4 regions of the Paenibacillus wynnii genome follow, and region 1 is predicted to be linked to each of the others. Evidence: predicted binding sites of a transcription regulator. Region 1 holds the regulator's gene; each other region holds the start of a gene.
The links. Region 1 encodes Rex, which represses fermentation and respiration genes when NADH is low (regulators of the CRP and FNR family bind a similar motif). Its sites were predicted from a motif close to TTGTGAAATATTTCACAA; they were not measured.
Positions count from the first base shown of each region.

Region 1 (3,188 bases):
AATGTTGTATATTGGCTGGAGGCAAATGGAAATTACCGCAGCAAGTCTTTACAGCTCTATGCCGTTCCCGTCGATGTCAGTTCCCAATTAAAGGAGCTTTTCTTCGATAAGAAAAAAAGCATCGTGCTTACCTCGGCAACATTGTCTGTTGATAAATCATTTCAGTTTATGATTGATAATTTAGGGTTAAATGAAGCTGCCGAGAACGGTCGGCTAATGACCGCCCTTCTTCCTTCTCCCTTTCATTACAGGGAACAGGCGCTGCTTGTGATTCCAAGAGATTTTCCAAGTGTGAAAGGCAGCGTGGGAGATGCCCGCTTTGTCGATACGCTGGTGCAATCGCTTGCCGAAGCGGCAGTGACGACCCGAGGAAGAATGATGGTGCTATTCACATCCTACCGTATGCTTCGTCAGGTATACGATCCCTTGAAAGAAGCTCTGTCTTCACAAGAGATAACGGTACTAGGTCAAGGGATTGAAGGAGGCAGCCGGAGCAAGCTTATTCGCCGCTTTCAGGACAGCAATGCTTCGGTCCTCTTGGGGACCAGTAGCTTCTGGGAGGGCGTAGACATTCCGGGCGAGGCTTTGACCTGTCTGGCCATTGTAAGGCTTCCTTTCCAACCGCCTAACCATCCACTGGCGGAAGCGAAATCGGAGCTCCTGCAGGCCCAGAAGAAGAATCCTTTTATGAAGCTGTCAGTGCCTCAAGCAGTGATTCGGTTCAAGCAGGGTTTTGGGCGGTTAGTCAGGACTGCACAGGATAAGGGAATTGTAATTGTGTATGATACCCGAGTAATCGAATCTTATTATGGAAAATATTTTCTTTACTCTCTACCGGGGCCCAAAATGGAGCATATGCTGACAGATCAGATGGTCCCGCGTATTGCAGAATGGTTAGAGGAGGGGGGCGTCTCCTAAAACGCCCGATTTTTTGCACTTTTCTGAGTTGACTTTCAATTATTTTGGATACAATGTTAACACCTATAGGAGGAGAATATATGAAGTCGGATAAAATATCGGAGGCTGTCGTACGCAGACTACCTGTGTACCTGCGTTTCTTGAATGAACTCCACACTCGTGAAATTGCCACAGTTTCTTCTCAAGAGCTTGGACAAAAGCTCGATCTAAATCCAGCACAAATACGCAAGGATCTGGCTTATTTCGGTGATTTCGGAAGAAAAGGAATCGGTTATGATGTTCCTTACCTCATTGAAAAAATCCGCCATATCCTAAAATTGGATCAGCCGTTGAACGTAGCGCTTGTTGGTGCCGGAAATCTGGGGCATGCTTTGTCTAATTACAATGCCTACTTACAAGATACAATGAAGATAACAGCTATCTTTGATTCATATAAGCCGAAAGTTGGCCAAAAAATTAACTCACTTGTTGTTCAACCAATGGAAGAACTGGGCAGTACAATCCGTGAACAGGGCATCCGAATTGCTATTATTACTGTACCGGAGTTTGAGGCACAGAACGTAGCAGACACTTTGGTTGAATCAGGTATAGAGGCAATTCTGAACTTTGCACCGGTTATTCTGAAGACTCCTTCTAATATCCGCATTCATGCAGCTGATTTCACAACCGATTTGCAAAGTCTTGCTTATTATTTGCAGGATGGAAAGGAAGAAAGCGAACATGAAAAGCAATAAATGGACAATAAAGAACGGTAGATATGTAATACCTGGTTCTGATAAGCCTGTCCTTACCGGTTATATGACCATCGAAAATGATCTGATCACTTACATAGGTGAAGTGGAACCTCCTTTCGAAAGCGGAGTTGAGATTGTAGACGGCAGCCGATTGTTGTTCATGCCGGGTTTGGTTAACACACATGGTCATGCGGCGATGTCGCTACTTCGCGGATATGGTGATGATCTTGCCCTTCAGGTATGGCTTCAGGAAAAAATGTGGCCTATGGAAGAAAAGTTCACCGGGCAGGATGTATACTGGGGAACTTCACTCTCCGTATTAGAAATGCTCAAGGGCGGAACAACTACCTTCCTGGATATGTATGATCATATGGATCGGGTCGCCGAAGTAGTGGAGTTATCCGGAATTCGTTCTGTTCTAATGCGCGGAGTAATCGGCTTTTGTTCTGAAGAAATGCAGAATCATAAGCTTGCAGAAGCGATTGAATTTGCCCGGAACTGGCATGGCAAGGCGGATGGAAGAATTACAACTATGATCTCCCCACATGCACCTTACACATGTCCACCTGATTTTTTTGTTAAGTTCGTTCAGGCGGCTCATGATTTGGATCTTCCGATGCATACTCATATGTCTGAGACACGTCGTGAGGTTGAACAGAATGAAGCCGATTACGGCCTTCGACCGGTCGCACATTTGGAGAAGCTGGGTATGTTCACCCGCCCTTCGCTTGTAGCACATGGTGTTCATTTGAACGATGAGGAAATTGAAATTTTGGCTCGTCATCAGGTTGGCGTTTCCCATAATCCAGGCAGTAACCTGAAACTAGCCAGCGGAATAGCGCGTGTAACCGATTTACTGCGGGCGGGAGTGCCAGTGTCCCTTGGAACGGATGGAGCTGCGAGCAATAACAACCTGGATATGTTTGAAGAAATGCGTCTTGCGGCGCTGATTCATAAAGGGATAAGCGGAGATCCAACGGCCATTCCGGCACCGGAAGCCATGCGTATGGCTACGGAGTATGGAGCTAAATCTATCTTTTTGAACAATGTAGGACGTCTTGCACCTGGAATGAAGGCTGACTTTATCGCTATTGATATTGACCAACCTCACTTGCTTCCACATTCTGATCTGCTCTCTCATGCGGTCTATTCGGCAAGTGCGAAGGATGTTGAGCATGTATGGATTAACGGTCAGCAGGTTGTTAAGCACGGGAAATGCCTGACAATGGATGAAGAGATGATCCGCCACAAAGCTCAAGAGTCTTTTGAGAACCTTCTACAACGGTAATTATGAACGTCTGAATGTTATAGGAAAGGGAGCTGTACTTTGAAGAAAAGGAGAAAATGGCTCTTGCTGGGGTTAGGCGTGACTCTGCTCCTTCTGTTCGGATTAAGCCAGTTCTATGGCTATATTATGAAAGATCAATGGAATGAGCGCAGTGCCGCCAAAGCGGCAGCTAAAAGTAGGGCCGGATTGATTGAAATCACAAAGGCGCAGAAATCCGTCTGGGATGAAAATTCTATCTATTGGGTCCT
Region 1 covers NZ_JQCR01000003.1:1,833,831-1,837,018, reverse strand. The annotation lists gene dinG (ATP-dependent DNA helicase DinG) at 1-918, shown strand, start outside; gene PWYN_RS23930 (redox-sensing transcriptional repressor Rex) at 999-1,652, shown strand; gene PWYN_RS23925 (amidohydrolase) at 1,639-2,940, shown strand; gene PWYN_RS23920 (cell wall elongation regulator TseB-like domain-containing protein) at 2,980-3,188, shown strand, end outside.

Region 2 (3,188 bases), 270 kb from region 1:
TGCTAACCCTAGTGAATCGGCTTTGACAGAAGTTCGTGAGGCTCTTCATGATCTGGAAGATGAGCATGATGCAGCAGGTGATATTTTGAAACAGATGCGCTTGATTACCAATGACTTCACGCCACCGGGTCATGCTTGCACAACCTATCGTTTGACCTATGCGCGGCTCGAGGAGCTGGAAGGCATGACTTTTGAGCATGTTCATTTAGAGAATAATATCCTGTTCCCTAGATACCAGTAATTACAGCAAGTTTAGAGAGTCCTGCGAACAGGGGCTCTCTTTTTTGAGCCTGTGACAGGTCTCCGCAAGGTTTATTTGAGAAGGTGGCCTGCTTGCGTTATCCTTGTAGTAGATATTAATCATCAGACGGGATAAGGCGGTGCGGCAAATGTCCACGAAGCTTATATTGCGCGGATTGCTAGGGTTAATTATTTTAATGTCAGCAGGCGGATGCTCTACGATCTTAGACTCAAAAGCGGAAGGCAGTTATACAGAGGCAGCTGCTAACGGCCCTTTTCTTTCATTCTTTGCGGGAGACAGTGAATTCAACGGAAGTGCGGACAAACCACTCAGCGGAGCCTACAAGAAAGGCATTACTCTGCGGGAGCTGCTAAGGAATAGCGGAATCGTTGTATTTGCAGAGGATGGGAAAAGTATAATCTCGGTAACTGATGTGTCCCTAGATCCCGAGTTGAAGTGGGAACTTCAGGTCGGTGAAGAGCCGCTCGACTATGAGGATTGGGATCATGCCGTAGATCGGACAGATCATATTAAATTGATAGCTGTGCCGAAGGGCAATATAGATTCCGTTGAATCCGTAGTTTTATTTTTGAATGGGGCAAGTGATCACCCGGAGATGACACATTCGTATGTACTGCCATTTATAGCGGATTCCTCTGTTAGGAGTTTATTGAAGAACAGCGAATTGGTGCAGCTCTCCGAGAACAATAAAAGTATCCTAACGGTTAATGAATATACACCTCTAACGGATGAAGTCTGGAAGGTCAAGGTAAATGGGAAACTGCTAATGGAGAACGGTATGGATATGAAGCTCCGTCCGCAGGATGAAGTAGAGATTGTTCTAAATTTACGATAATCATTAAAAAATAATCATAGAATGCCAGATTTCCGAAATTCACAAAGGAATCTGGCTATTTGTGTTTTAGCAACAATTTAGTATGTTTTGTCACGAAATGTTGTGAAAAGATTCACACCTATTGTGATTGTAATCACAATGACCCTTCAAATTTTAAACGATAATACCGATATAAGAGTTTACACAGAAGCTTTAAGGAGGATTTTACAATGGCAGATAAGAGAGAAAAGTTAGTATTGGTCGGCAACGGTATGGCAGGTATAGGCACCATCGAGCAGATTTTAAAGCTTGGCGGTACTTATGATATAACCGTCTTTGGAAGTGAGCCCCACCCTAACTATAACCGGATCATGCTGTCATACGTTCTTGAAGGCAGTAAAACAGTAGATGATATTATTTTGAATGACCTAAATTGGTATAAGGACAACAACATTACTTTACACACTGGAATGACCGTAACTCACGTTGATGAAACCCATAAACAGGTTATAACAGATAGCGGAATGGCGGTTCCTTACGATAAAGTAATTATTGCAACTGGTTCTAACTCCTTTATCCTACCTGTTCCTGGATGCGATAAAGAAGGTGTAGTAGGCTTCCGTGATATCGCAGACTGTGATGCTATGCTAGAAGCGGCCAAGCTGTATAAGAAGGCTGCTGTTATAGGCGGCGGGTTGCTTGGTCTTGAAGCTGCAAAAGGTCTCGTTAACCTGGGAATGGACGTAACGGTTGTTCATTTGATGGAAGATTTGATGGAGCGTCAACTTGATCGCAACGCATCCTCGATGCTGCAGGCGGAACTTACACGACAAGGTGTGAAGTTTGCCATGGGCAAACAAACGGTTGAATTGACAGGGACTCAGCGGGTAAATGGATTGCTGTTCAGTGATGGAAGTGAACTTGAAGCTGATTTCGTTGTAATGGCTGTTGGAATCAAACCGAATATAGCGGTAGCCAAAGACAGCAACATTACATTCAACCGCGGAATCATTGTTAATGATTATCTGCAAACCTCGATGGACAATGTATATTCCGTTGGTGAATGTACGGAACATCGCGGAGTATGTTACGGATTGGTTGCTCCGCTTTTCGAGCAGGGAATGGTATTAGCTAAACACTTATGTGGAGTGGACACGAAGCCGTATGAAGGCTCTGTGATGTCCACGAAATTAAAAATATCCGGTGTGGATGTATTCTCAGCCGGTGAGTTCATGGAAACTTCTGAACATACAGTGATCTCAGCCAAGGATGATTGGAAGAAAACGTACAAGAAAATATTGCTCAAAAATAACATCATCGTCGGAGCGGTCTTGTTCGGGGATGTGACCGAATCAGCCAGTCTGCAAAAGCTTGTTAAGCAAGGGTCAGAAATGACGGATGAAATCTATGCAGAAGTTATGGGTACCAGCTGCAGCGGTGGTGAAGCCAAGAAAGGGATGTCCGTAGAAGCCATGTCAGATGAAGAAATCGTCTGCGGCTGCAACGGAGTTACCAAAAAGGCGATCGTAGATGCTGTAACCGAAAATGGTTTTACAACAGTGGACGAAATTAAAGCTTGCACCGGAGCTACGCGATCTTGCGGGGGTTGTAAACCGGTTGTGGAACAAATCCTTCAATTCGTACTTGGTGACAGCTTTCAGCAAGGCGCGAAACAAGGGATTTGCAGTTGTACTTCATTAAGCCGTGATGAGATCGTGGCTGAGATTACAGCAAAAGGATTAAAAACAACTAAAGAAGTGATGAACGTACTGGGCTGGAAACAAGAGGAAGGCTGCTCTAAATGCCGCCCGGCGGTCAACTACTATCTAGGCATGATCTACCCCGACACTTATGAAGATGAGAAAGAATCACGTTTTGTTAATGAACGGATGGGCGCGAATATTCAGAAGGACGGCACCTTTACGGTTGTACCGCGGATGTATGGCGGGGTTACAACACCTGAAGACTTGATGAAGATTGCTGAAGTCTCACTGAAGTATGATGTAAAGGTTGTTAAGGTAACCGGGGGTCAGCGTCTGGATCTGATCGGCGTGAAGAAAGAGGATGTTCCGAAAGTATGGGAAGAACTGGATATGCCATCTGGTTATGCCT
Region 2 covers NZ_JQCR01000003.1:2,099,369-2,102,556, reverse strand. The annotation lists gene ric (iron-sulfur cluster repair di-iron protein) at 1-241, shown strand, start outside; gene PWYN_RS25190 (hypothetical protein) at 390-1,097, shown strand; gene nirB (nitrite reductase large subunit NirB) at 1,307-3,188, shown strand, end outside.
Region 2: the regulator Rex is predicted to act here: its motif matches at 1,198-1,215, upstream of nirB (nitrite reductase large subunit NirB).

Region 3 (3,188 bases), on a different contig from region 1:
TCCACGCCATAAAGTGCAGCCGGAATGGAAAGAGGACTGGCAGCGAATTATCGATCAGACCCTCGGTATAATGGATCGAAGATACGATTCAGCCCAGAAGAAAGCTGCAGAATTACTATGGAAGCAATTTGTGGGCAATCTATATCCGGATGTTCCTTTTTTCCGTCATGTGGATGGTTGGTGTGCTGCCTTGGAGTATTTAACTGCAAAGCTGCATAATCGACCGGTAACTTACCGTGAAGTGGCACAGCGTTATGGAGTATCGCCTTCCATGGTAAGCCGCTACGTGCGGCGTATTGAGGATGAATGCGACGTTAAAGCAAGCATGACCGACAGTTTTCCGCCTTTTACTGAAAATATATAAAACCCATGTGAGGAGGCACTGCTATGTACAAAACAATTGTAATCGGAACAGGTCCTGCCGGGCTGACGGCAGCCATTTATTTGGCCCGTGCCAACTTGAGTCCGCTGGTGATTGAAGGTTTGGAGCCAGGAGGACAACTGACAACTACGACTGAAGTAGAGAATTTCCCAGGCTTTCCTGAAGGAATTCTAGGTCCTGATCTCATGGATAACATGCGCAAGCAGGCGGAACGATTCGGTGCCGAGTTCAAGAATGGTTGGGTGGACTCCGTGGATTTCTCTGGGCGGCCGTTTAAAGTAACTGTAGATGGATTAGGAGTATTAGAGGCGGAGTCTGTTATTATCTCGACAGGCGCTTCCGCTAGATACCTCGGAATTCCAGGAGAACAAGAGAATGTGGGCCGCGGAGTCAGCACTTGTGCTACCTGTGACGGTTTTTTCTTCCGTAATAAAAAGATTATCGTAGTGGGTGGAGGAGACTCTGCCATGGAGGAAGCCAGCTTCCTTACGCGGTTTGCTTCCAGCGTTACCTTGGTGCACCGACGTCCGGAACTGCGTGCCTCCAAAATCATGCAGGACCGTGCGCGCGATAACAGCAAGGTGGTTTGGGCGCTTAACCGCACACCGCTTGAGGTTTCCGTAGGGGATACTGGTGTAAATGGTCTTAAAGTACGCAACAATGAGACAGGAACGGAAGAGCTTGTTGAGGCGGACGGAGTCTTTGTCGCTATCGGTCATACGCCTAACACGTCTTTCCTTGGCGGACAGCTAACAACGGATGCCAACGGTTATCTTGTAGTAAACCCTGGTACGACAGAGACCAATATTCCGGGTGTATTCGCTTGCGGAGATGTACAGGATACCCGTTACCGTCAGGCCATATCTGCAGCGGGAACAGGCTGTATGGCAGCCATGGATGCCGAGAAGTATCTTGAAGGCACGATGGTACATGACTGGAGCGAATCACTCGATAAATAACAAGCTGCATGTGATATGATTTGAACAAAGACTGTCTACCAAGCCATTAAGGCGAAGGGGCAGTCTTTTTTGTGCATCATTTTTGAGTTAGTGACTAGAATCACAATCCCCCTATTTTGCCTATGATAATCTGAGATTGAGAATAGTTCTCATGACAAAGGAGTGAAGCTAATGGAAAAAGTGCTGAAGCTGGAAGAGACCATTTTGGAACTGGTAAGCAGGCATCCAGAAGCGCTCGACATTATGGTAGAGCTAGGATTCCGAGATATCGCCAAACCGGGTATGCTGCAGACTGCTGGGCGCTTCATGACCTTGTCTAATGGCATCAAGCTTAAAAAAATGAACATGGACACCGTTAAGCTAACGTTTCAGAGTTACGGCTTTGAAGTTGTTGAATAGATGATCTGATATATATAAAAGGAGAGACATAAAATGAGCGAACTGATAAACAACCGTGAAGTAGATGTACCGGAACAAAACCGCCGGCAAGCTATGCTCAGAGAGATTATTAAGGAGCTGCATGCAGGCAAAAGTGTGGATGAAGTAAAGGCTCGTTTTGCAGAAGCGGTAGGGGACGTAACTGTGGCTGAAATTTCTGCGATGGAGCACTCTCTAATGACAGAGGAAGGCATTCCTGTCTCTGAGGTACAGCGTTTGTGCTCGGTGCATACAGCGATTTTCAAAGGCTCAATTGAGGAGATTCACCGCTCGTCCAAGCCGGAGGAGCAGCCAGGTCACCCGGTGCACACCTTCAAGCTGGAGAACCGTGAGATCGAACGTCTCGTGAATTTCCGTCTGGCGCTGCATGCCGATAAGTTCCAGAAGAACGACAGCGAAGAAATTATTTTCAAGCTGTTAGAAGACTTGAGTCTGTTGCTGGACCTCGATAAACATTATAGCCGGAAAGAAAATCTGGTATTTCCTTACCTCGAAAAGTACGGCATCTATGGACCTACCAAGGTCATGTGGGGCGTGGATGACGGTATTCGGAATATGATTAAGTCCGCCAAGACGACGTTAAGTGATTATCAAGGTAACAAAACAGAGATTGGTGAAGCTCTGGCACTTATTATTACTGAGGTTAATGAGATGATTTTCAAGGAAGAGAATATTCTTCTGCCCATGGCGCTGGATAAGCTGACTGAGGATGAATGGGTTAAGATTGCACGGGAGAGCGATGAGATTGGTTTCTGCCTGACAGCTCCGGATCAGGAGTGGGTTCCAGAGCGTGCGGGTGAGCCGGAAGGTGCCGTAGAAACCAAGGAGACGGAAGAAGAAGCTGGAACGGTTCCGCAAGGCTTTATCCGCTTTGAGACAGGCCTTTTGTCCCTTCATCAGTTGGAGACTGTCCTGAACCATTTACCCGTTGACCTCACGTTTATTGATGAGAATGATGTGGTGCGTTATTTCTCCCATGGTAAAGAACGTATTTTTGCCCGGACAAAAGCCGTTATTGGCCGTACCGTTCAGAACTGTCATCCGCCGCAAAGCGTGCATGTCGTAGAGAAACTTTTGGAGGATTTCAAGGCAGGACGCAAGGATGCTGAGGATTTCTGGATCGCTATCAAAGATAAGTTCATCTATATTCGTTACTTTGCAGTTCGTGATGCGGAAGGACGTTACATGGGCACCTTGGAGTTTACGCAAAATATCGCTCCGATCCGCGCTTTAGAGGGACAAAAACGTATTTTGTCGGAATAGATTGGTTTTTAGACTTTATGGACTTCCTTGCCTGTCGGGCAGGGGAGTTTTTTCTGTGCGGAGCCGAGCCTGTTTACTCTTCCAAAAACTTATTAAATAATGCTTGTCCGGGTGTGTCGCCTTTCCTTGACCGCAGGGTGGGCTTC
Region 3 covers NZ_JQCR01000002.1:1,859,265-1,862,452, reverse strand. The annotation lists gene PWYN_RS10825 (tetratricopeptide repeat protein) at 1-364, shown strand, start outside; gene trxB (thioredoxin-disulfide reductase) at 388-1,341, shown strand; gene PWYN_RS10815 (DUF1858 domain-containing protein) at 1,513-1,740, shown strand; gene PWYN_RS10810 (DUF438 domain-containing protein) at 1,774-3,042, shown strand.
Region 3: the regulator Rex is predicted to act here: its motif matches at 1,430-1,447, upstream of PWYN_RS10815 (DUF1858 domain-containing protein).

Region 4 (3,188 bases), 250 kb from region 1:
ACAGCCCAATGTAAGTGAAGGGATATTAGTGTTATAAAGATCGCCAATTGCACCATGAGTAGAAGGTGAGTTCACGATAATACGTCCTGTTTGCAGACGGTGCGAGAATTTAAGGATAACTTCTTCATTATAGGAATGAATCGCGGAACTGTGTCCCATGCCGCCGAATTCAACGATTTCAGCTGCACGTGCAATCCCTTGATCAGCATTTTTCACTTTGTAGCAAGCAAGTACTGGGCTTAATTTCTCAGCAGACAGTGGGAATTTAGTTCCTACGCCTTCGAGTTCAGCAACCAGAATTTTAGTTCCAGCAGGAACTTGAATACCGCACATTTCAGCGATCTTCACTGCAGATTGTCCAACAATCGCAGGGTTTACTGCGCATTTTTCAACATTCATTGCGCCAGCAGTCAGTTTTGCAGCTTCTTCTTTATTCACGAAGTAACAACCGTTAGCGATCATTTTCTTCTTCACTTGGTCGAAGATTGGCTCTTCAATGATAACTGCTTGTTCAGAAGCACAAATCATACCATTATCGAAAGATTTAGAAAGAATAAGGTCAGTTACTGCTTGATCCAGATCAGCACTCTTCTCAATGAAGCAAGGAACGTTACCAGGTCCAACGCCAAGTGCAGGTTTACCGCAGCTGTAAGCCGCTTTAACCATTGCAGAACCACCAGTTGCCAAAATCAAAGCAACATCATTGTTGTTCATCAATGCATTTGTTTTGTCCATAGTTGGAGCTTCGATCCATTGGATACAGTTCTCAGGAGCGCCTGCTTTTACAGCAGCTTCAGCAAGGATTCTTGCAGCTTCACGGCTGCACTCTTGTGCTGAAGGGTGGAAACCGAATATAATTGGGTTACGTGTCTTAATGGAAATCAACGCTTTGAACATTGTAGTTGACGTAGGGTTAGTAACTGGAGTAATACCCATAACGATTCCGACAGGTTCTGCGATCTTTTGGAAGTTGTCGTATTTGTTGTCTTCAATGATGCCTACTGTTTTATCATTTTTGATGTTGTTGTAGATATACTCTGTTGCGAAGATGTTCTTGATGATTTTGTCTTCATATACTCCGCGACCCGTTTCTTCGATAGCCATTTTCGCCAAATGCATGTGTTTATCGAGACCAGCCAATGCCATGGCTTGCACGATCTTGTTCACTTGCTCTTGGTCGAGCAACATGAACTCCTCTAATGCTTTCTTAGCTTTGTCAACTACCGTCTGAATATATTCTTCAGCGGTAGGTTGTTTAACTTGGGCGGCTACTTCATTTTTTACTGCCATCTCCCTCGTCCTCCTATCAATTTTTAAAGTTGTTTTTCTCTACGGATTTATCTTACCACATCATTCTCCATATGCATAGTGAAATCTTTCACATACTATAAATTTTTTTTGATTTGTTTTCAAAGCGCTTACATTCGATCATAATAAGTATCTATTGACATTTTTTATAAATAAATTAGCCATTAAACTTCACTTTGTGAGGTTAGCCCTGTCTGTTATTGTTGCTTTTTAGGGAAAAGATGATAACAATATAAGCCCATTGATTTAGTGAGCTTAATTTATTCTTTAGAAAAACTCCTTCTATTATTCCTTGGGTTTTTGCCTATCATAATTATAAGGGCTTTCTATTATCAGCCCAAAACATACCAAAACCGACTCCATATCAGAGTCGGTTTCTGGTATTCATCATGCTCTTATCAACTACTGAACTTTAATGGTATCAAAGAATTTCTCTTGTACAATTTTAGCGGCGTTATCTAACTGTGTTTTAGAATCTGTACCTTTTTTGGAGAACAGCTCCTGAATTTCATTAGACATCGTAGCATAGTAGTCCTGAGTGTTATATTGCGCTTCAGGCTTGCCGTCGAGCAGAGCCATAATGTCAGGACTATATTGGTATACATTATCGAACTTGTCGTAAACCGCTTTAGTTTTCTTACCAAACTCGGAATCCGCTGAGTAGTAGTCAAGAAGCGGTGGTATGAAGTATTTGCCGTCCGTTGTACGTTGTTGAAGAGTGGCATCCAGAGCTTCCAATCCTTTATCAGAGAAATAATCGAAAGTAATATAACGGAAAGCCATCTCTTGTTCGTCTTTGGTTGCATTTGGATTGATAACAAGATAGTCCCCACCGAGTACACCTGTATGCTTACCGCCCTTTTCAGCCGCAGGCATCGGATAAGTCAGCACATCTTCAGGCTTCAATCCACCTTGATTCAACGCCTGCTCGATAACGCCGTCAGAACCTGCTATAACCATTGCAGTACGTCCTTGCTGGAAGGCGCCAACCGCGTCGCCCCAACCCAGTGCCCAGTCCTGAGGAATAGCATTAGCTTCCCATCTCAGCTTTTTGTAGAAATCTAATGCTTTAACACCTGCTTCAGAGTTAAAGGTTGCAACCACTTTGTCTCCTTCAATCTTCTGGATTTCACCACCGGCTTCAAACAAGAAGTTAGTCCAGTTCCAGCCGGCTTCGTTGCCTTTACCCATTGGAGCGATACCCGAAATCCCCTTCTTGGGATCAGCTACGCCTTTGGCTGTATTCAGCATATCTTCCCAAGTCCAGTCCATGGAAGGAACAGCAACACCTTTGTCATCGAGCATTTTCTTATTAATCATCGTTGTCGTAACATAACCCTTTTGTGTTACACCGAAAACCTTACCGTCAATGATGAATTGATTTTGCAGAACAGGGTTGATTTGATCCTTGAATTCATATTTATTCCACAGATCCGTTACATCGGCAACCCAGCCTCTTTCTACTAGAAATTTGGCTTCTGTTGCATAAGTATTGAAGAAAGTAGGCGCTTCGTTTGCAGCCATCTTCACACCGATTTCACTTACATTGTACTGCCAGTCATCTTTTACAATCTCAACGTTCGGATATTCTGCCTGGAATCGTTTGATCTTGTCGTCTTCCTGTGTTCTAATTTCAGTCAAGTCAGGTGTAGGATAGTGGACCTTAATCGTCACTTTCCTATTCGTAATATCATCCTCTGCCGGAGCATTGGTTGGTGCATCGGTAGCCGTGTTAGTCACCGCCGGTGCATTATTACCTTTCTTATTCTCCGCTGCATTGTTGTTCCCGCCGCAAGCCGACAAGAGCGAGCCTGTCACAAGAAGGCATAGCAGCATGCTGGAAAATTTACGCATTGAAACTCCCCTTTTCAATTTCATAA
Region 4 covers NZ_JQCR01000003.1:2,079,152-2,082,339, forward strand. The annotation lists gene adhE (bifunctional acetaldehyde-CoA/alcohol dehydrogenase) at 1-1,290, opposite strand, end outside; gene PWYN_RS25115 (ABC transporter substrate-binding protein) at 1,711-3,162, opposite strand.
Region 4: the regulator Rex is predicted to act here: its motif matches at 1,367-1,384, upstream of adhE (bifunctional acetaldehyde-CoA/alcohol dehydrogenase).